3 regions of the Streptomyces sp. NPDC006365 genome follow, and region 3 is predicted to be linked to each of the others. Evidence: riboswitches for the same ligand, from Rfam matches in the RefSeq annotation. Region 3 holds a riboswitch; each other region holds the start of a gene.

What was found. Region 3 has a riboswitch for cyclic di-AMP ahead of ACFYO0_RS29110 (transglycosylase SLT domain-containing protein). Riboswitches for the same ligand answer to the same signal wherever they lie in the genome.
Region 1: another riboswitch for cyclic di-AMP. It lies ahead of ACFYO0_RS22950 (NlpC/P60 family protein); the one in region 3 lies ahead of ACFYO0_RS29110 (transglycosylase SLT domain-containing protein).
Region 2: another riboswitch for cyclic di-AMP. It lies ahead of ACFYO0_RS34355 (peptidoglycan DD-metalloendopeptidase family protein); the one in region 3 lies ahead of ACFYO0_RS29110 (transglycosylase SLT domain-containing protein).

Annotation. Positions count from the first base shown of each region.
Region 1 is NZ_JBIAHS010000008.1:143,766-151,280, forward strand. It holds gene ACFYO0_RS22940 (M23 family metallopeptidase) at 1-497, shown strand, start outside; gene pcrA (DNA helicase PcrA) at 532-3,024, opposite strand; cyclic di-AMP (ydaO/yuaA leader) riboswitch at 3,296-3,468, shown strand; gene ACFYO0_RS22950 (NlpC/P60 family protein) at 3,476-4,630, shown strand; gene ACFYO0_RS22955 (hypothetical protein) at 4,724-5,077, opposite strand; gene ACFYO0_RS22960 (NlpC/P60 family protein) at 5,503-6,552, shown strand; gene ACFYO0_RS22965 (PLP-dependent aminotransferase family protein) at 6,710-7,515, opposite strand, start outside.
Region 2 is NZ_JBIAHS010000017.1:5,905-13,419, reverse strand. It holds gene ACFYO0_RS34375 (Glu/Leu/Phe/Val dehydrogenase dimerization domain-containing protein) at 148-1,338, shown strand; gene ACFYO0_RS34370 (TetR/AcrR family transcriptional regulator) at 1,380-1,997, shown strand; gene ACFYO0_RS34365 (SGNH/GDSL hydrolase family protein) at 2,344-3,129, opposite strand; gene ACFYO0_RS34360 (DUF6250 domain-containing protein) at 3,252-3,983, opposite strand; gene ACFYO0_RS34355 (peptidoglycan DD-metalloendopeptidase family protein) at 4,199-5,107, opposite strand; cyclic di-AMP (ydaO/yuaA leader) riboswitch at 5,112-5,273, opposite strand; gene ACFYO0_RS34350 (alpha-galactosidase) at 5,575-7,515, opposite strand, start outside.
Region 3 is NZ_JBIAHS010000012.1:114,464-121,978, reverse strand. It holds gene ACFYO0_RS29135 (hypothetical protein) at 1-554, opposite strand, end outside; gene ACFYO0_RS29130 (hypothetical protein) at 578-1,312, opposite strand; gene ACFYO0_RS29125 (hypothetical protein) at 2,035-2,643, shown strand; gene ACFYO0_RS29120 (hypothetical protein) at 2,776-3,501, shown strand; gene ACFYO0_RS29115 (hypothetical protein) at 3,633-4,523, shown strand; gene ACFYO0_RS29110 (transglycosylase SLT domain-containing protein) at 4,636-5,370, opposite strand; cyclic di-AMP (ydaO/yuaA leader) riboswitch at 5,375-5,524, opposite strand; gene ACFYO0_RS29105 (hypothetical protein) at 6,188-6,565, opposite strand; gene ACFYO0_RS29100 (hypothetical protein) at 6,558-7,304, opposite strand; gene ACFYO0_RS29095 (DUF6531 domain-containing protein) at 7,316-7,515, opposite strand, start outside.

The sequences.
Region 1 (7,515 bases), on a different contig from region 3:
GGGCGAGCCGTACGCAGGAGCGGATCGATCTCAAGGCCCAGCAGGAGGCCGAGAAGAAGCGGGCAGCGGCGGAGGCGGCGCGCAAGGAGCGGCTGCGTCCGAAGTTCGCGGTGCCGGTCGAGCAGAAGGGGCTCAGCGCCTACTACGGCCAGGCCGGCATCAACTGGATGTCCGTGCACACGGGCATCGACTTCCCCGTCTCGTACGGCACGACGGTGATGGCCGCGACCGACGGCGTCGTCCGTACGGAGTGGAACAGCGCGTACGGGAACATGGCGATCGTGACCGCGAAGGACGGTACGGAGACGTGGTACTGCCACCTCTCCACGTACAAGGTCGCTTCCGGGACCGAGGTGAAGGCCGGCGACCCGATCGCGTTCTCCGGCAACTCCGGCAACTCGACCGGCCCGCACCTCCACTTCGAGGTACGCCCGGGCGGCGGCGACGCGATCGACCCCCTGTCGTGGCTCCGCAGCCACGGCCTCAACCCGACGTAACCGCCCCGCCGCGCGGCCACCGAGCCCCGCAGGGCTACAGCTTCTCCACCGGCGCGTACCGCAGCAACAGCCGCTTCGGCTTTGTGTCCCCGAAGTCGATCGTCGCCTCGGCGTTCGACCCTGTGCCCTTCACGCCGACCACCGTGCCGAGCCCGAACTGGTCGTGGGTGACCCGGTCCCCCACCGCCAGCGACACCACCGGCTTCTCCGTGGCACCGCCACGCCGCGTGGCGAAGCCGGAGGCGCCCGAGGCCGCCGAGCGCGTGCGGGAGGAGGACAGGGAGGCCGCCACGCCCGCCGCGGGGCCGGAGGCCACCGCTCCCATGGACCCCGTCCGCTTCCACTCCAGATGGGTGTCCGGGATCTCCTCCAGGAAGCGGGACGGCGGGTTGTACGAGGGCTGCCCCCAGGCACTCCGCATCGAGGACCGCGTCAGATACAGCCGCTCCCGCGCGCGTGTGATGCCGACATACGCGAGCCGCCGCTCCTCCTCCAGCTCCTTGGTCTGGCCGAGAGAGCGCATGTGCGGGAAGACGCCGTCCTCCATGCCGGTCAGGAACACCACGGGGAATTCGAGGCCCTTGGCGGTGTGGAGGGTCATGAGCGTTATGACGCCGGAGCCGTCCTCCTCCTCGTCCGGGATCTGGTCGGAGTCGGCGACGAGCGCGACCCGCTCCAGGAAGTCCGACAGGCCGCCCGCGGCCTCGCCCTCACCGGCGTCCTGCTCGAATTCCAGGGCCACGGCGGCGAGTTCCTGAAGGTTCTCGATACGGGTCTCGTCCTGCGGGTCCGTGGAGGCCTGCAACTCGGCCAGATAGCCGGTGCGTTCGAGCACGGCCTCCAGGACCGTGGCCGGGCCCGCGCCCGACTCGACGATGGTCCGCAGCTCCTCCATCAGCGTGTTGAACCGCTTGACGGCGTTCGTGGAGCGGGCCGCCATGCCGTACGCCTCGTCGACGCGGCGCAGCGCCTGCGAGAAGCTGATCTTCTCCCGCGAGGCGAGTGCGTCGATCATCGCCTCGGCCCGGTCTCCGATGCCCCGCTTGGGGACGTTGAGAATCCGCCTCAGCGGTACGGAGTCCTCCGGGTTGGCGAGCACCCTCAAGTACGCGAGGACGTCCCGGACTTCCTTGCGCTCGTAGAAGCGGACGCCGCCGACGACCTTGTAGGGCAGGCCGACGCGGATGAAGACCTCTTCGAAGACACGGGACTGGGCGTTCGTACGGTAGAAGACGGCGACGTCGCCGGCCTTCGCCTCACCGGCGTCCGTCAGCCGGTCGATCTCGTCGGCGACGAACTGCGCCTCGTCGTGTTCCGTGTCGGCGACGTAGCCGGTGATGCGCGCGCCCGCGCCCGCGTTGGTCCACAGGTTCTTGGGGCGGCGGCTTTCGTTGCGCTCGATGACCGCGTTCGCGGCGCTCAGGATCGTCTGTGTGGAGCGGTAGTTCTGCTCCAGGAGGATCGTCGTCGCGTCCGGGTAGTCCTCCTCGAACTGGAGGATGTTGCGGATCGTCGCGCCGCGGAAGGCGTAGATGGACTGGTCGGCGTCACCGACGACGCACAGCTCGGCGGGCGGCACGTCGTGCTCGCTCGGGGGTACGTCCACGGGGTGCTCGGAGGTACCGACGAGTTCCCGTACGAGGGCGTACTGGGCGTGGTTCGTGTCCTGGTATTCGTCCACGAGGACGTGGCGGAAGCGGCGGCGGTAGTGCTCGGCGACGTCCGGGAAGGCACGCAGGAGGTTGACCGTCGTCATGATCAGGTCGTCGAAGTCGAGGGCGTTCGCCTCGCGCAGTCGCGACTGGTAGAGCGCGTATGCCTGGGCGAGGGTCTTCTCGAAGCCGTCGGAGGCCTGTGCCGCGAAATCCTCTTCGTCGATCAGCTCGTTCTTGAGGTTCGAGATCTTGGCGCTGAAGGACTTGGGCGGGAAGCGCTTCGGGTCGAGGTCCAGGTCGCGGCAGACCAGGGCCATGAGGCGCTTGCTGTCGGCGGCGTCGTAGATCGAGAACGAGGACGTGAAGCCGAGCTTCTTCGACTCCCGCCGCAGAATCCGTACACACGCGCTGTGGAAGGTCATCACCCACATCGCGTTCGCACGCGGGCCGACGAGGTGCTCGACGCGCTCCTTCATCTCGCCCGCGGCCTTGTTGGTGAACGTGATCGCGAGGATCTGACCCGGGTGCACCTTCCGCTCGCCGAGCAGGTACGCGATCCGGTGCGTGAGCACACGGGTCTTGCCGGACCCGGCGCCGGCCACGATGAGCAGGGGGGAGCCGGAGTGCACGACCGCCGCGCGCTGGTTGTCGTTCAGCCCCTCCAGAAGCGCGGCCGCGTCCACATGGGGACGGGGGGCACCATCGCGGTAGTAGGCCTCCCGGTCCGGCGGCACGTCGAACTTCCCGCCGAACAGATCGTCCGGAACCTGCTCCGGTACGTGCTCGTCCTCGGGCGGTGGCGGGGGCTCTTCCTCGCGGTCCCGCGAGGGTTTGAGGTCCGCCAGGAAGCTGTCATCAAAGAGGCTGCTCATCGCTCTCCGAGTCTAGGCTCCCCCACTGACACCTCGCGGCCGCCCTGAAAAGCTGCGCTCAAAACCTGACGGCTCTGCCGGTGCGAGCCTGCCGGGATCCCTCTCACTCTCCAGGACCGCCCCGTCACGGTCGGCGACGGATCATGACACCTGAGGCTAAGGTCACGAAAACGTATCGGACAATTCGCACATCAACCTTCACAGGAGCCACACGAGTTGGTTAGCTTTCGCAGTGGGCCGCTCGACCCCCACCGGCGAACGTCGCCGGGCCGTGCGGCTCCCGCCGAGTCCGGTACGCCCTTGTGGGCCACCCGGAGCCGGGGACCCACCGACCTTGGGGTGAATCGGTCCAACTCCCTCAGGGGAGAAGGGCCGTAGGGCAAACCTTCCGAAGCACACGCCCGAACCCGACAGCTAACTCGGTAGGCGGAGCACGGAAGGAGTCGCCTTCGTGGCGCCACACCGCAAAGCGCGGTCGTCCAGTCCCAAGGGCATACGGACCCCTGCCCTCGCCACCGCCGCTCTCACCTCGGTGGCCCTCCTGTCGCAGACCGCGAACGCTTCGCCCTCGGCGGAGCCGAAGCCCAGCCTCGACGAAGTCCAGAAGAAGGTCGACGACCTCTACCAGCAGGCGGAGACGGCGACCGAGAAGTACAACGGCGCCAAGGAGAAGACCGGCAAGCAGCGCAAGAAGGTCGACAACCTCCTTGACGACGTGGCCTCCCGCACGCAGAAGCTCAACGAGGCGCGCGAGGAGCTCGGTACGTTCGCCGCCGCGCAGTACCGTACGGGTGCCGCCGCCCCTGACGCCGCGTCCCTGCTGCTCGCGGACAACCCGCAGGACTACTTCGACCAGAACCAGCTGATGGACCGGCTGACCAGCCGCCAGCAGCAGGCCGTCGACGACTATGCGACGCAGCAGTCCGAGATGACGCAGAAGCGTCAGGAGGCCTCCGAGAGCCTTCAGGCGCTCACCACGACCGAGAACACCCTGAAGTCGTCCAAGGCGGACGTTCAGCGGAAACTCGCCGAGGCGCGCCAGTTGCTCTCGCGGCTGACCACCGAGGAAAAGGCACGGCTCGCGGCGATCGAGCGGGAGAAGCGCGAGGAGGCCCAGCGCAAGGCGGAGGAGCTGGCGCGGCAGCAGGCCGCGGAGGAACAGCTCCGCCAACAGCAGCAGCAGGCCCAGCCGACTCCCGCGCCCTCCACCGGCGCGGAGACCTCGACCGGCACGGGCACCTCCGCGGGCACCACGACCGCCAAGGGCGAGAAGGCGATCGCCTTCGCCCGTGCCCAGACCGGCAAGCCGTATGTCTGGGGCGCGTCAGGACCCGACTCCTACGACTGCTCCGGCCTCACCCAGGCCGCCTGGAAGGCCGCCGGCGTCACCCTCCCGCGCACCACCTGGGACCAGGTCAATGTGGGCACCCAGGTCTCGGTCGCCAGCGCCCAGCCCGGCGACCTGGTCTTCTTCTACGACGACATCAGCCACGTCGGCCTCTACCTCGGCGACGGCATGATGATCCACGCCCCGAAGCCGGGTGCGTATGTCCGCGAGGAGTCGATCTACTACATGCCGATCCACAGCGTGGTCCGTCCGGCGTGAGGCACGCGCGCGTGGACCCTTTTTCGGGGTGCACGCGCGCGTGAGCCCGTTTTGCGGCTCTTCAAGGGGCCGCTTCCGAGGCTCTTCAGGCCATCAGGTCCAAAGCACCGCGATGAAGATGTTCGCGGTGGTCAGGCCGCCAACCAGGCCGAACAAGCCCTTGTCCACCTTCTCCTCGTCCCGCTTCACGTACACGAGACCCAGAATCACGATCAGCAACGCCAGCTTGACGCCGATCTTGATGTTATTGACCGCCTGGTCGTCGGCCTGGTTGAGGCCGACCAGGATCACACCCGTGACGAGCATGGTGAACGCGCCGTGGAGCATCGCGGGGCCGAAGCGGGCCGTGCCCTCGCCCATCGCCTTCATCTGGGTGAGGAAGCCGCCGAGGAGTGCGGCGATACCGATGATGTGCAGGGCGACGAAGAGATGGATGAGTACGTCCATGACGCCGGAGCCTAACCGGGAGCTCGTGCACGGCCTCACACCACCCCGCGCCGCCGGGCGTATCCCCGTACAGGCCCTGACGGACGCCTACGGGCGCTGGCGGGCCCCGTAGCACCGCCGAGCCGCCCGGGCCTCCACGACTGCTGCATCGGTCAACGCCTCGCGTCAACTCGGCGCCGTCAGGCCGGGATCACGGTCGTACACGGTCATCTCGCGGCCCAGTCCCGTCAGTTCCGTACATGGCGTTACCAGGCCGACCCGCTCAGGCTTAGCGTCCTTCCCCAGGTGACCGGCTCCCCACCGCCGTCCGGACCAGGGGCGGCAGCCGGACATCACCGCCGAGAAGATCCGGCGGCGGCCCGCTCCCCCTGTGCGGGCCGCCGCCGGACGCGTGACCGGCCCGTTCGGGAAGGAAGTGTGTCCAGGTGGCAGCGCACCGCAAGCCAAGACAGCGCTCACTCGGGGGCAATACGGCCCGCACCGCCTTCACGATCGCACTCGCGGGCGCGGCGAGCGCCACCTCCTTCGACGGGGCGGGCCACGCCGAGCCACGGTTGACCCCGGATCAGGTGCGGGCGAAGGTCGACAAGTTGTACCAGGAAGCGGAGGTCGCCACCGAGAAGTACAACGGGGCGAAGGAGAAGGCCGACAAGGCGGAGGAGCGGGTGGACTCCCTCCAGGACGAGGCCGCCCGCAGGACGGAGCGGCTCAACGCCGAGCGGGACGCGCTGGGTTCGGTGGCTGCCGCGCAGTACCGGGACGGAGGCCTGGACCCCGCGCTGCGGCTCTTCCTCTCCTCGGAGCCCGATCAGTACCTGGATGAGGCCGCGTTCGCCGAACGCGCCGGCAGCCGGCAGGCCTCGACCGTTTCGCGCGTACGCGGCCAACTGCGCGAGATCGAGCAGTTGCGCGGGGCCGCCCATGTCGAGCTGGCCTCGCTCAAGTCCCAGCAAGCGGCGCTGAACCGGCACAAGAAGACGGTCACGGGAAAGCTCGGCGAGGCCCGGCGGCTGCTGTCCCGCCTGACGGACGAACAGCGCGCACGGATCGGCGCGGACGACGCCGCCACGGCCCGCGCCTCACGCTCCGCTCCGCCGGCCCCGGGCTCGACCGCTGCGGCTCCCAACTCCCGGGCGGCGGCCGCCATTTCGTACGCGTACGAGAAGCTCGGCAGCCCGTACGTGTGGGGTGCCACCGGTCCCGATGCCTTCGACTGCTCGGGCCTCATGCAGGCCGCGTACCGCTCCGCGGGGATCTCGCTGCCTCGGACGACGTATGCCCAGATCGACGCCGGGGAGCGGGTCTCGCGCGCCGGCCTCCGGCCTGGGGACCTGGTGTTCTTCTACTCCAGCATCAGCCATGTGGGGCTCTACGTGGGGAACGGGCAGATGATCCACGCGCCCAATCCTTCGGCGCCTGTGCGGCTCGCTCCGCTCGACGAGATGCCGTTCGCGGGGGCCACGAGGGTGGTGTGAGGTTGCCTCGCCCCGCCGCCCTTACCCTCCGAAGTACCTCGGTGCGGGTCGGTTGTGGCTGGTCGCTCCCCCACTCTCGGCTTCGCTCGAGCGGGGGGACCCCATCGCGGCGGAACCGCACAGTGATACAGCCCCGCGCCCCTGAAGGGGCGCCCGCCTATGCCACCTCTCTCAGCGCCTCCCCCACCGTGGCCACGCCTTCCTCAATCGCGGTCGTCGCAGTCGCCGCGTATCCCAGAAGCACTCCCGGCGGACCTTCCGGCCGCTGCCGGTGCCACGACAGCGGGTGCACCTTGACACCGCGGGCCAGTGCGGCTGCGGTGAGGTCGGTGTCGGCGAGACCGAGCCCCTCGAACGTCACCAGCAGATGCAGCCCAGCTGCGGCCCCGTGCACGACCGCCCCCGGCAGATGCGCCTGTATCGCCTTGATCATGGCGTCCCGCCGACGACGATGGCGCTGCCGCAGCAGCCGCAGATGCCGCTCCAACTCCCCCGACTCCATCAACCGGGCCAGCACGAGCTGCGGCAACACCGCATTCCCCAGATCAGCGAACCGCTTCGCCGACACCAACGCGTCCCGGTACCGCGGCGGGGCCACCATCCACCCCATACGGAGCGCCGGCGCGAGCAGCTTCGACACGCTCCCCAGGTAACAGACCCGCTCCGGCGCCATCGACCGGAACGCGGGTACGGGTGACCGGTCGTAACGGTGCTCGGCGTCGTAGTCGTCCTCGACCACCAGGCCGCCGCCCTCGACCCACCACAGCAACTCCCGGCGCCGCGCGCCCCCGAGCACAACCCCGGTCGGGAACTGATGAGCCGGGGTCAGCAAGACCGCCCGGCGGTCGCCGGGTTCGGCCAGTTCGGATACGAGTACGCCCTCGCCGTCGACCGTCACGGGCGGCGTACGAAGTCCTTGGTTCGCCAGATGCTGTCGAATCCCGAGCGATCCGGGATCCTCCA
Region 2 (7,515 bases), on a different contig from region 3:
AACCCTTTCGATACTGACTGGTTATTCAGCAACGACAGGCCCCGACCGGCACCGGGCCCACTCTGGGCACCCGGTCCCACGCTGCTCAAACGCTCCGACTCCGCTGCCTGTTCCCGGCTCCCGATCCCCGTTCCCGAGGAGACCCCCATGACCGCACCGGACAGCAGTCCCTTGATGACGCTTACTTGGACCGACCACGTCACCGGCCGCCAGGGGCACCTGGTCGTGGACCGGCTGGTGCGCGGAGTCTCCAGCGGCGGGCTGCGGATGCGGGCGGGCTGCACGCTGGACGAGGTCGCCGGCCTCGCGCGTGGCATGACCATGAAGGAGGCACTGCACTACAACCCCGACAGCCGCTACATCCCGCTGGGCGGCGCGAAGGGCGGCATCGACTGCGATCCTCAGGACCCCGAGGCATACGGGGTGCTCGTGCGCTATCTGCGCGCCATGCGCCCGTACATCGAGAGCTTCTGGACCACCGGCGAGGACCTCGGCCTCACCCAGGACCTCGTCGACCGGGCCGCGGCGCAGGCGGGGCTCGTGTCGTCGATTCAGGCCGTGTATCCACTGCTCGACGACGAGGCTGCGGCCCGACGTCGGCTGGCGGACGCGTTCGCGGTCGAGGTGGACGGCATCGGGCTCGACGAACTGGTCGGCGGCTGCGGAGTCGCCGAGTCGGTGTTCGCGGCCCTGGACAGGGCCGGGGTGGCGTACCCGGGGACGCGCGTCGCCGTGCAGGGCCTGGGCACCATGGGCGGGGCCACGGCCCGGTTCCTCAGGGGCGCGGGGCTCAGCGTCGTGGCCGTTGCCGATGTGAAGGGCACGATCGCCAATCCGGCGGGGCTCGACGTCGAGGCACTGCTCGCCGCCCGGGACACGTACGGCACCGTCGACCGCTCGGTGCTGCGCCCGGCCGACCTCGAACTGCCGGGCGACGCCTGGCTGTCCGCCGAGGCGGAGGTGCTGGTGCCGGCGGCGGTCTCGTACGCGATCGGCATCGCCAACCAGGCGCGGATCACGGCCCGTTGGATCGTGGAGGCCGCGAACATGCCCATTCTGCCCGAGGCGGAGGAACTGCTCGCTGCGCGCGGTGTCACCGTCCTGCCGGACGTTGTCGTCAACTCCGGGAGCAACGCCTGGTGGTGGTGGACCTTGTTCGGCGACATAGGGGCCGACGCGGAGGAGGCGTTCGCGTACACACGACGCTCCATGCGAGCCCTTGTCGACCAGATGCTCACCCGCGCGGAGGTCGATGGCACGACACCGCGGGCGGCCGCCCACGCGATCGTCGCGGACCGACTGCCGCTGATTTCCGAACGGTTCGGGTGGTATCGGTGACGCCGACTGCCTTGTCCGATCCCGTGTGTAGGGTTGCGGGCGTGGCCAGGGTTCGGTTGAGCGTTCAGGAGCGGCGGGAGGAGCTGCTGCGGGCCGCGGTTGAGCAGATCGAGGCACGGGGCGTCACGGCGGTTCGGATTGCCGACGTGGCCGCCGCGCTGGGGGTGAGCAACGCGCTGGTGCTGTATCACTTCTCGACGAAGGAGAAGCTGGTCGCCGCCGCGTTCACCTACGCGGCCGAGGGCGACCTGGCACATCTGCGCAAGCTCCTCGCTCGCCGCACCACGGCGCTGCGCCGACTGCGGGCAGCCGTCCGCTGGTACGCCCCGACTGGCCAGGCCAAGGGGTGGCGGCTGTGGATCGAGGGCTGGTCGGCGTCCCTGCGCGAGCCCGCGCTGCGGGACGTCGCGCGAGACCTCGACCGCCAGTGGAAGGCCGCGCTGACCGAGGTCATCACGGAGGGTGTGGCTGCCGGTGAGTTTCAGTGCCCTTCTCCCATGGATACGGCTCTGCGACTCACCGCGTTTCTGGACGGTCTGGCTGTCCAGATGACGGCGTATGAGGGCGCGGTGTCTCGAGCCCGCACGCAGCAGTGGGCGGATGAGGCTCTGGCACGCGAACTGCCTCCGGCGGTTGAGCAGGGGCGCCCACGGGGGTAGTGGGTTCGGTTCATGGGCGGGTACGGGTTGAGTGTGGCTGGTCGCGCCCCGCGGCGGAGCCGCTAATGGGCCGCGGGCCGGTGCGTCGTTTCGATTCAGGGGCGCGGGGCTGTGACATTGGCGGCTCCGCCGCGATGGGGGTCCCCCCGCTCATGGGGGTCCCCCCGCTCATGGGGGTCCCCCCGCTCGAGCGAAGTCGAGAGTGGGGGAGAAGTCGAGAGTGGGGGAGCGACAAGCCACGACGCACCCGCAGCCGCGACACGACGTGTGACCCCCACCCCTGGCGGGGGGCCTGGGGGCGCAGCCCCCAGCTTCGGGAAGGGGCGGGGCAGGGGAAAAGAACCCCTCAAACAGCGGACCGCATCCGCAACTTGATGTCATCCGGCGAAAGGCTCCCCTTGGCCACCACCCGATCCCCCGACGACTCCCCCCGAAGCCGCCGCCCAATCCACGGCACCAGGTACTCCCGGGCCCAGTGAATGTCGTCCCGCCGCACCTCAAGCGTGCCGCGCGGCGGCAACGGCGGCCACGGCTGCTCCGGATCCGCGGGCACCGACAGCCCAAGAACCTGCCCGGCACGGAGCGCAACCCGGGTGTGCCCCTCCGGCGAGAGATGCAGCCGATCACCATCCCAGGCCCGCCGATCCTGAATGGTCTTCAACGACCACAGGTCGAGCACAGGACACCCGTACCGATCCGCAATCGCCCGCACATGCCCGTTGTACGTAGCGATCTTGCCGCGCAAGTGCTTGAGCACAGGCACACCACGGGTGTCGAAGCCGGTCGTCACAAGCACCGTGCCGACAGCCGACGTGAGTTCGGCAACGGCACGCTCGAAGCGAGAAGCGACCTCGTCGGGATCGGTGCCCGGCCGAAGGATGTCGTTACCGCCCGCGGAAAAGGAAACCAGATCCGGCGCCAGCTCCTTCGCGCGCGAAAGCTGGTCCTCGACGATCTGGTCGAGCAGTTTCCCCCGGACGGCGAGGTTGGTGTAGCCGAAGTCGCCCTCAGGCCGCCGGTCGGCGAGCAGCACCGCGAACCGGTCGGCCCAGCCGACGAACGCCCCGTCGGGGCCGGGGTCGCCGACGCCCTCGGTGAAGCTGTCCCCCACCGCCACGTACGACCCGATCACTGATCTGCTGAGTTCATTCGAATCGTCTGCCACATCGACCCATGATTCACCTTTCGATGTGAGCTACGCGACCGTAGGAAAGGGTTGACGGACGGTGAGATAAGCCACGCGTAAAGTCCCGGTCAACTCGGAATACGCAGCTTCCACACCCGGAAGTCCGCGATCCGGAAATGGCTCCACACGGTCCGGAACGCGAAGTGCCCGCTCGTGTACGGCTCCGGGTCGGCGTAGTCGAAGACGAGCCGCCCGTTGTTCCACCACTGGACGGTCGAGCCGTGCGAGACGATCCGGACGCGGTGGGGGCGATTCGCCACGAGCAGGGGCTCGGTGTAGTCGTGGATCAGCGGCCGGACGCCGGCCTGGCCCACGTAACGGCGCAGCCGCGTGGTCGTGTTGTAGTTCGCGCCGTAGCCCGAGTAGTACGTCTTGAGGTAGTCGTACTCGTCGAGGGCGCCGCCGCGTTCGGTGGCGAAGAGGTCGTCCGGGGAACGGACGTCGACGGCGTTCCAGAAGTTGTTGAGGTCCGACACCCGGTCGTTGACACCGCCCGCGGAGACCGGTGTGGCCGTGTACTCGATGACGTACGGTCCCACGAACTTCCGCTTGAACCAGACCGTGGCGCCGCCCGGCACATCGATCTCCATGACCCCACGGGAGGCGGTGACACTGCCACCGTCCTGCAACTCCGTTACCCACTGCCCAAGTCCGTGCCGGAAGCCGTCACGAGCGATGAGCCGTCCTCGGCGGAGGCGCGCCGACGCACCCGCGGCGTGCGCGCTCGCAGTGCGCGCAGGGCCGAGACCCGCGAGGGCGGCACCGGCGGCCAGGGCTCCGAAGGCTCTACGGGTCGTCATGAAGCGTCTCCTTGGCTGGCGTACGACGGTCGTGCTGATCCGAGGCCTGTGCTGATCCGACAGACAGGCAGAAAGCGCTTACCCGGAGATCTTGACCGTCAGCCCCCATCCCTGTCGACCCCGGAACAAGCCGAAGGCCGGACCCGGGGGATCAGGGGTCCGGCCTTCGACGCGAGAGGGAGACGCGCTCCGCTCGCGGCACTGCGCTGGTGACGTCAGACGGAGACGCCGTTCGAGCGCAGGAACGCCAGCGGGTCCACGTCCGAGCCGTAGTCCGGCGTGGTGCGGATCTCGAAGTGCAGATGCGGACCGGTGACGTTGCCGGTCGCACCGGAGAGGCCGACCTGCTGACCCGCGGTCACAGACTGCCCCTGCGAGACAGAAAGGGATGAAAGGTGAGCGTACTGGGCATAGTGGCCGTCGCTGAGCTTGATGACGACCTGGTTGCCGTATGCGCCGCCCCAGCCGGCGGAGACGACCGTGCCCGCACCCACGGCCTTGAGTGAAGTGCCGGTCGCGGCGGCGAAGTCGACACCGGTGTGGTAACCGCTGGACCACATGCCGCCCGACATTCTGTACGGGGTGCTGACGGTCGCGCCCTCGACCGGCATGGTGAAGCCGCTCGAACTGCTGGGCGCCTCGGCCGCCTTGGCGGGCGTAGCCTTCTTCGCGGACGCCTGGGGGGCCTTGGCCGCCTTGGGAGCCTTGGCCTCGTTGGCACCCGAAGGCGCGGCGGCCTTCTTGCCGATCGTCAGCTTCTGGCCCGGGTGAATGAGCCCCGGGTCACTTCCGACCACCTGGCGGTTGTCCCGGTAGAGCTTTTTCCAGCCACCGCTGACATTCTGTTCGCCGGCGATCTTCGAGAGAGAATCGCCCGCCTTCACTTCGTACGTCCTGGTCGCGGCCTTCTTCTCCGCGGCGACCGGAACGGACTCAACAGCCTTCTGGGAAACGGATTCGGCCTTATTGGAAACAGACGCGGGCGCACTCTGCGGAGTAGCGGCCTGTGCGCCGGCCGCTCCCAGCAAAGGCAGTGCGAGAGCGGCGCCACCGGTCGAGGCAACGGCGATCGAGCGGGTGAAACGCGCGGACTTCGGGCGGCGGTGCTTACCCTTCGCGGGCATGGCGAATTCCTCTCCGGCGCCTACGAGGTGAGCTGTCGGGTGCGAGCTGGAGATGCCCGGCCACACTTTCGCGCGGCTTTACCCCAAGCCTGTTCCGGAGACCGGAACAGGCGTTGTACCTGTGGGTCCCCCGCTCCTGCCGTGTACGGATCGGTGTGCGGATTACGGGCGGCGGCAGGATTAGGCGTCCGCCCGGATTGGTGGCGAACGTAAGCGACTAAGACGCACAGGGACAAGCTTTGGGTTCCCTATGTGCCCCATTCTCTTGATCCTTGACCGAAATCGCCGTCACCCTCCGTGAATCACCGATCTCCCGCCTTCCCGAAATCCCCTGTAAACACGCCTGAATTACGTGAGCATGGCGACAGCGGAACGTCACGAATATGACGCTGCTCACGCACCACTGATTCAGGAGTCCCTATTGCAGAGCGAGTTGGAATGAAGGCACTCCAATGCGGACACAACTCTCAGATGCGACGCAGTCGGAAAACTGCCGCATCAAGGTCGCCGCGCAAGCCGGTCCGCAGTCCGTGATGCAACAACACCGCACCTCTGTGCAATTCGCCCGTTTCGAGGCATTCGTACGTCGCCGCCGGGTCGAGTCCCCGCAGTCGTACGGGCGCCACGGGCTCCCCGTAATGCTGAGCCTGGAGCCAGGCAAGCACGACGGCCTGGTCCTCATGGACGTACTGCACGGCGCTCAGCCCGCCCTGCGGCGCCCGTAGCCGGTAGAGGTCGCCACGCTGCACGAGGGGCCGGATCTCCTTGTAGAGCGCCACCCAGTCCCGCGCCTCGGCGAGTTCCTCGTCACTCCACTCGGTCAGGTCGCCACCGACCCCGAGCACTCCGGCCATGGAGCTCACAAAGCGGAAGCGCAGCGAACTCACGCGTCCGTTGAGCTGATTGTTCGGGCTGTCGGTGACCCAGGCGGCCATGGCCCGCGCCGGGTGGATCTGGCTGAAGCCGTGCTGGATGGCGAGCCGGTCGAGCGGATCGGTGTTGTCCGAGGTCCACACCTGGTCCGTACGCGCCATGACACCGAGGTCGATCCGGCCGCCACCGCCGGAGCAGGACTCGAAGGCGACACCGGGGTGCGCGGTCCGCAGCCGGTCCAACAGACCGTACAGAGCGTGCACATGGTCGACCCAAAGCCGCTGCGGATACGCCTCGCCGGGCCAGCCGGCGTCCGTGAAACAGCGGTTGAAGTCCCACTTCACATAGTCGATCGGGGCACTGGAGAGCAGCCCGTGAAGCTGCTCCCACAGATACTCCTGGACGTCTTCGCGCGCTAGGTTCAGTACGAGCTGATTACGGAACTCTGTCTGATTTCGTCCTGATTGATACTGAATCCAGTCGGGATGCTCCCGATACAACTCGCTGTCCGCATTGACCATTTCCGGCTCGACCCAGATCCCGAACTGCATGCCGAGGGCGTGCACGTCGTCCGCCAGCGGCTTGAGCCCGGCCGGGAAGCGGTCGGGGTTGGGCGTCCAGTCCCCGAGCCCGGCCCGGTCGCTGGTCCGCTTCCCGAACCAGCCGTCGTCGACCACGAAGAGTTCCACGCCCATCGCCGCGGCCCGCCGGGCGAGCGCGCGCTGCTGCTCCTCGGAGATGTCGAACTCCGTGGCCTCCCAGGAGTTGTAGAGCACGGGCCGGTCCTGGTCCGCGTCCGGGATCACATACGTCCGCTGGTACGCGTGCCAGGCCCGGCTCGCCCCGCCGAAGCCGCCATCGCTCCACAGGCCCGCGAAAACCGGCGTGACAAAGCTCTCCCGCGGCTCCAGCCGCACCAGGCCGGAGTCGTCGTACCCGGCGCCGCCGGTGATCTGCACGCGCGCGTCCGGGAGTTGGGCCACGGCGATCCGCCATGAACCGGACCAGGCGAGCGCGCACCCGTACACCTCACCGTGCTCCTCGGTCGCCGCACCCTCGACGTCCAGCGCGACCCACGGCAGATGCTGGTGCCCGGTGTGCCCGCGCCGGCTGCCGATGACCTTCTCACCGTAGGTGAGGTCCGTTCGTACGAGCTGGGACTCGGCCGCCCAGCGCCCGTGCAGCTGCGACAGCCGCCAGCCCTCGCGCTCCGGCAGCGTCCAGGTCGCGGAGTCGGCGCGCAGGACCTCCAGGGTGGGCCCTTCGTTGGCGAGGGTCACCCAGCGCTCGACGACGTCGGAGGCAGGGCGCATCCGGTAGTGCAGCGTGATGCCGAGTCCGGAGTCGGAGAACCGCAGCCGCAGTTCGGCCCCGTCCGATTCATCGGATTCATCTACTTCGTACGTTTCGAAGCGCCACTCCGTGCCGCGCCGCTCGTCCGTACGCACGGACAGCGCCGGCCGTACGAAACGGGGGCCGCCCTCGACCGGGTACTCCTCGTGACCGTCGAGCGGGGACTCGAAGCCCCGGTACTC
Region 3 (7,515 bases):
GCAAGAGAGGCGGCGCCGCGGGAGCCGCCGTGCAGCTTGGCGGTGAGGGCGGCGGCCCGGTCGCGTACGCGCGCGATGGACTCCGGCTCCGTACGGGAGATGAGGAGGACGAGGGCCGCCTGCGAGAACATCTCGACGGCGGGCGTGTCCCCCGCGACCCGGCCGCAGTCGGCGACGACGTCGGCGGGCGCGTTCGGCGAGTCGGCGAGGTGGGCGAACGCCCGGCCGAGGGTCGGCCACAGTCCGGCGAGCCCGGCGGCCTGCTCGGCGTTCCCGAGCCCGACCAGCACCTCGAGTCCACCGCTCAACGGCTGTACGTGGTCCCACAGTTGATCCGGTACGAGTCCCCGGCGCGCGGTGGCGGCAATGGACAGCATGCCGGTGTTGGGGTTCAGGGGACCACCGTGCGCGGCGGCACTGCGGTACACGAGGTCACCGCCGGCCGGATCGGTCTCCGCCAGCAGAACCCGGCGGGGCCAGACCGCGGCGAGAGCGACGGCGGCCGTGGTGACGCCGGGTGACCCCTTGTCGGCGGCGAGAGCGATGAGCGCCATGTCTCTTCTTGTCTCTCTCGCCCTTAGTCGCCGGGTACGAGGGCGACGGCGACCTGGCCCGCGGCGGCGGCCTGGGTGAGGGCGGGCACGTCGTCCTGGTCGACGAGCACCGTGATGGCGAGGTTGCCGGTGCTGATGGTGGCGTCGTCGCCGCTGCTCCGGGTGTTCACGCGCGCGTTGTCGACGAGGAGGGTGTCGGTGCCCGTGGCGGTACCACCGGACGAGGAGTTGTCGCTGTCGGGGTTGGAGCCCGCGTTGGTGCCGCCCACGCGGTAGGCGGCGACGATGTCGCCGACCTTCACGTTGGCCGGGTACTGGCCCTCCTTGAGGGCGAGGCCCACGGAGGCCTTGCCGACGGGGAGGGAGGCCTTCTTCGCGAACATGTCGCCGATGACGACAGTGCCCCCATAGATGGTCGACTTGGCCTTGAGGCTCTTCAGGGCCTGGCGCTGCTCCCACCGTACGTAACGGATGCTGGAGTCTTCCGCGACCATTACGGAGGTGATGTTGCTGTCGTTGACGGACTCTCCGGCCTGGATGTCGGCGCCGTCCTTCACCTGCACGACCTCGACACGATCCCCGGCGCGCAGCACGAGCATGGTCGCTCCGAGCGCTCCGACCAGGATGAGCAGCACGGCGAGAGCGGCGAGTGCCGGTTTGCGCTCGCGAGGCGGCGCGGGAAGGCGCTCCCCCATCGTCGGCTGGGCCGGCGCCCCGGAACGGTTGTTACCCGCCCCCGTACGCTCTTGGATCTTCACGCAACCGCTCCCCGTACACCCAAGAAGGTATCTGTCATTTGGGACACTCCATTCCGCACCGGACGTACCGCCCGACCGCCCGACCTGGCCGAATAACCAGCGGCTGAAATGCTGGAATGAGTGTCAAGTCATCGCACCGTATCAGGGGCGCATAAGCCCCTCAAGGCGCGCCAACGATCGCGAACCTCACAGGACTCGACGTTATCCACGCGCAACGCGGGCCGGTTGGTTCCCCGTTGAGTACGGGCCTTCGCGAGCGGGTGTCGCTGTGCGAGCGCGAAGGGTGTGACGTCCGGCGGACATGTGATCGCCATGCGGAAGCCACCGTTCCTGCACGATTCACTCACGAGTCCGAAGGCGTGCGGGTGACCTTCCGGGTGGGAGGGTGCACCGTAACTGCGTTCTCCAGCCGTCTGTGACGGTGAGTGTTCACGTTTGTTGACAGCGTGAGGGGCGGTACCCCAGGATCTGGTGATCGCGTTTCCGCTTCGAGCGGATCCGCGCACGGGGAACGTCGTCTGCCCGACGAGCAGTTGGGCCTTTCCTGGTGCAACTCCGGTGGCCGACAGCCCCGTAGAGCACCGGCATCGGAATCGGCACCTCGACCGCGTAACGCTGTGTGGCTGTGCCGCTGTACCGCTTTGGTGCCGGGCCGCTGTGGCGCTCGCGCGGGTGGGCATCCCCACATCCCCCCCACTCGCAACACTCACAAGGAGTTTGTCTTGCTGCACCAGAAATCCGCCCTGCGCGTCGCCGCGCCCGTCGCCGTTCTCGCGCTCGCGCTGACCGCGTGCGGTGGCGGGGAGGACAAGGCCGACGCGAAGAAGCCCGCCGGCAAGGCCAAGGCCAAGGGGGCGGCAACTCCGGCCGAGGCGGCCTCCGGTGGCGAGATGGCCACGGGCAAGAGCGCCGAGGGCAAGGTCGAGGAAGAGGCCGGCAACGTCACCTACGACATCACCGCGCAGAAGGTCGACGTCGGCACCGAGGCCGAGGCCCAGGAGCTGGTGCAGGACAAGGCGGAGGCCAAGGGCCTGGTGCTCGCGGTCGCGCACGTGAAGTTCACGCACAAGGGGGGCCCGGCCCTGACGTCCGACTCCGACGCGGGCGAGGGCACCACCATCTGGGCGGACGGCAAGCGGGGCGCCCTGCTCATCGGCGCCTCCGACGACGCGCCGGGCTGCGAGGACCCGTACGACGTCGAGAGCTGGAAGACGGGCGAGAGCCACACGTTCTGCGAGTCGTACCTCATCCCGGCGAACGCGAAGGAGATGGAGGTCCACTGGTCGGAGGAGGACGGGGAGCCGTTCATCTGGAAGTTCCCTGGCCAGTAGGGCGGTTGGCGGCACGGCAGTCGATGACTTCGTGACAGCCACGGGACTTCACTGCCGTGCCGTGCTCTTCGCCATGCCGATCTCCCACCGACATCCATCGACTTTCATCGACTTCCATCGAAAGGACGACGTATGAAGAGATCCGCTGCCCCGGTCGCTTGTGCCCTCTCCGTCGCCGTACTCACCGGCCTGACCGCGTGCGGAGGCGGTGACGCGCAGACGGACGCGGCGGCCGACAAGCCCAAACCCGAAGCCACGGCTTCCCGGGCGAAGGAAGTGAGCCCGGCCGAGCGCCTGGCGAAGCTCGTGATCGTCCCGGCGGACGTCCGCGGCTACAAGGTCGAGAAGAGCGACGAGGAGTTCCTCTTCGCCAAGTCCCAGGACGAGGTCACCCTCGACAAGAAGGTATGCGCCCCACTGGCGTACGCGATGAACCAACTCCCCGTCGGAGAGCCGCAGGCCGACCTCAAGCGAGTGACTTCGAAGGACATCAACAGCCACACGTACGTCACGCTCAACGCCTATGAGGCCGGCAAGGCGGAGTCGACCATGGCCGGCCTCGCCGAGGCGGTGGACTCCTGCGGCACCGGCTTCACCGCCAAGGCGAACGGCAACACGAGCACGTACGACTCGGTCACCGCCGAGAAGGCGGACCCGGCTGGCGACGAGTCGCTGGCCTTCAAGTCCACGTTGGCGTTCAGGGGCGTCACCCACACGGTCCACTCTGCAGCCGTACGCCGCGACGACGTGATCGCCGTCTACTACGCGGTGAACGGCTGGGCCATCGCGGACTCCAGGCCCAGCGACACAAAGGTCTCCCCCGTCGTGGCCAAGGCGCAGAACGCGAAGCTTGGTTGATGGGTGCGTGCGGCACCGGCCTCGGGTAGCTGGCTAGCCGGGGCCGGACGGTGCCACTGATCATCCTTACGAGTGAGCCAGCGGCATATTCCATTCCGGCTTGACGTGCCGTCACTACCGTCCGCCGCCACATGGTCAGCTCATCCCACGAGGCGATGCACCGCCTCTTCCAGGAGGACCCCGGCGCCTTCGCGCGGACCTTCCGGACCCTGGATCTCCCGTTTCCGGACCCCGTAGCGGTGTCTCTCATGCCCACCGATCTCACGGAGATCAAGCCACTGGAACGGCGCGTGGACACGCTCCTCAGGCTCGACACCGCCTCCGGCGAGAGCCATCTGCTGGTCGTCGAAGCCCAGGGCAAGAAAGACCCGAAGAAGCACGCAAGCTGGGCTTACTACATCGCCCACCTCTATGCGAAGTACCGCATCCCGCCGGTCCTGCTCGTCACCTGCCAGGACAAGGCCACCGCCACCTGGGCCTCCGAACCCATCACGATCGGGCCCAGGCAGTGGCGCACTCTCACACTGCGTCCCCTCGTCCTGGGCCCGCACAACGTCCCCGCCATCACCGACCCGTCCACCGCGGCCCGCGACATTCCCCTGGCGACACTGTCTGCCATCACTCATGGCAAGGACGACAACGTCGCTGCCATACTGAAAGCCCTGGCCGCCGCGCTGAAGACCGTCGACGAAGAGACCGCGAGGATCTTCGCCGAATTCACCGAACTCGGCCTCGGGACCGCCCCGGCCGCAAAGATCTGGAGGCAATTGATGTCCGTCGACCTCTCCTTCTTCCGCTCGGAGACCTCCCAGCGCCTGCGCGCGGAAGGCCGCGTCGAAGGTCACGCCGAGGACATCCTGCTGGTCCTGGGCGAGCGTGGCGTCGAGGTTCCGGACGGCGTACGCGCGCGCATCATGGAATGCACCGACCTGGAGACCCTCCGAGCCTGGCTGAAGCGCTCCGTGACGGCCGCCAAGGTCGAAGATCTGTTCCGGGACGCGAAGGGCGACGAGCGACGGTGAATGTCCCGGCACCGTCAGAGGGCCGGGCTTCCCCCGGGCGCCGATCGGCCGACCCTTGGGGCGCGCTCAGCCGATCCGGTGACGAGGCCGCCCCGCAGGTCCAGACGCCCGATCAGTAAGGGCCGTTGACGTTGTCGATCGAGCCGTATCGGTCGGCGGCGTAGTTGCAGGCCGCCGCGATGTTCGCGACCGGGTCGAAGGGGTCCATCGACGTACCGGGCACGTGGTAGGCCCTGAAGGTCGGATCGATGGTCTGCAGGAGGCCCTTGGACGGGGTCCCGGCCGCGGCGTTGGAGTCCCAGTTGTTGATGGCCTGCGGATTCCCCGACGACTCACGCATGACGTTGCGGTGGATGCCGTCGTACGAGCCCGGAATCCCATGCTGGGCCATGACGTCCAGCGCCTCCTTGATCCAACCGTCCAGGTCGTTCGTGTACGTCTTCGCGGCGGCGGGGGTGGCAGCAGGCGCCGCGGACTTGGCTGCAGCCGGGGACGCGGTCGCCTTCTTCGTACCGACCGTCAGGGTGAGGCCCGGCCTGATCAGCGAGGGGTTGTCACCGATGACCGCACGGTTGGCCTTGTAGAGCTTCTGCCAACCGCCGCTCTTGGGGTGCTTCTTCGCGATCCTGATCAGGGTGTCGCCCTTGACCACCTTGTGCGTGACGAGCTCGACCTGCGGAACCGCGGCTTGCGCAACCTGTGCCACCTGCGCCGCCGGCTGGGCGGCGTGGGCGCCGGTCACCCCGACGAACGGGAGCGCGAGCGCGGCCCCGCCCGTTCCTACGGGGACGACGACGCGGGCGATGCGGCGGGCTTTCGGACGGCGGTGCTTACCTCGTGCGGGCATGGCGAATTCCTCTCCGGCGCCTGCGAGGTGAGCTGTCGGGTTCGGGCGGGAGATGCCCGGCCGCACGGTGAGTACGACTTCACCCCAAGCCGTTCCGGTGCCCGGATCGGCGACTTACCTGGGTCCCCCGCTCCTGCCGTAGCGCGTGGATGAATGGGGTTCCGGGGCGGCGGCAGGATTCGGCGTTCCGCCCGGATCGACGAGAACGTATGCGAGAGCACACACCCGAAACAAGCCCCGAAATCCCGGTGCGCCCCTTATGAACTAGCCAAAACGAGGGGGAAATCGCCCGATTACTCCGGAACGCAACCTTCAACTTACGTTCTGCAAAGCAGAAGTTGCCGAGACGGGACTTCAACACCCAATCCACCCGAACGTGACCCATTTCACGCGATCAAGCACCATCAAGCCTGAACAAAGCGGCAATGGAGGCAAGTCGGGCATTGCGCCCGTGGGGAACGGTCCGGCTTTGAGCTTGAAGGGGAGGCCGGAGCACCGGTGTTCGGGGGGCCGCTGAGGCGCGGGCCATGGAGCACAGCCTCGGCTACGTCGACGTGCTCGGCGGATGAGGTTGCGTACACGCACGTGGCGTACAGCGGCTGCCCTCAGGCAGGCAGATCTACAAACGTTACAGATCGCCCGTAATGTGTCACAACGGGGACATCGGCTCAGTCTCGCAACCGAGCCGACGCGAACTCGAATAGTTCGTCCAGCCCGATGGCGCGAATGCCCATGATTCCTCCACGATCAGCTGCACTTCGAGAGGGCAGGGGCGGACGCGCCCAGCCTGATGCGCGGGTGAGGAACAGACACGGTTTCAGCTTTCCCGGGGCCGCTCATTCTTCGGATCCCAGCGCACCCACGGCAGCTCGTGGCGCCAGCCCTCGCGTCGGGCAGCCCAGTCGAGCAGGACCGGGACCACGAGTTCCTCACCACCCCGGTCCGAGGGCAGCGACACCTCGGCACGGTAGTGCGTGTGAGAGCCACCTTCCCGGTACTCGACCACGACGGTGAGGTCGTCGTTGAGGGCGACCTGCAGGTAGTGCTGGCCGACCTCTGGTACGTCGAGTCGCTCCAAGACGAGGAACCGGCATCGCAGGTTGAGCGCAGCGTAGAGCCTCTGGATCTGCCGCTCGGAGGGGTCGTCCCAGGTCTCACCGGTCTCGTCGGTGACGCGTAGCCGCGCCTCAGCCACGGAGGCGCTTCTCTGCGAACACCAGCAGTTCCTCAAGCTCAACGCGGTGCGGTTCCGCCCTTTCGGGGTCTCCGGACAGAACCCAGGCACCGTCCCAGTCGACTCGAAACACCTGGCCCCGGAAATTCTCGAACTCGACGTAACTTCCCGGCGCACCGTCGAGTAGCTTGATTTCGCGGTACAGAGTCTCCGGCTTTGCCAGGACTCCGTCCGGGCCATCCGTTCCTCCCTTGGTCACGGTGTTGTCGTACCGCATCTTGAGGAAGGGCACGGGACCCCTGTCGAGGTTGGCCGGAGTGAGAACCCTGATGAAACTCTCGCGCGCGTCGTCGAGCGAGTACCGGTCCGGGGCGGCGAATTCACACGCGTACCCAGGAAATACCGCCCATGTAACCTGCTGGAGTTCTGGCAGCTGGACCTCGTGATAACGATGCACACCAGGCCGCGCGACTCCGACGACATCGAATTCACGCTCAGGAAACCTGAATCCAGTAATGGTGTTCAGCAAGACATTACCCGCGAGCGCACGAGAACCGTCCTCCCGCGCAGCCGCCAGGATGGCGCCAACCAGCGCTTCGTCGTACGAATCACGGGCGTTGACCTGGAAGAGGTACTGCCCGTCCGCACTGAGAGCCGCAGCGAAGTCCAGTCCGGGTGCGGGCGACCAACGCCAGCAATCCGGGATACCCGGAAACTCTTCGACTCCTGGAAAACCGGACACAACAGCGGCCGGATCCATATGAACCTCCTTTACGCACCCCTGCACGAGTAATTCGGCCCAGTGTCCTGACGGTATCGCGGAGCGCGCTGACCGTCACGGCCATTGTCCGCCCGGGTCATCGGTTCCATATCGGTTGTGTCATTATACCAAGCTTCACGGTCCGCATAACTGCTGTTATGACCCGTTTCATTCCAATGTTCGACGACACGCGGGTTGTGGTCGTACGTGA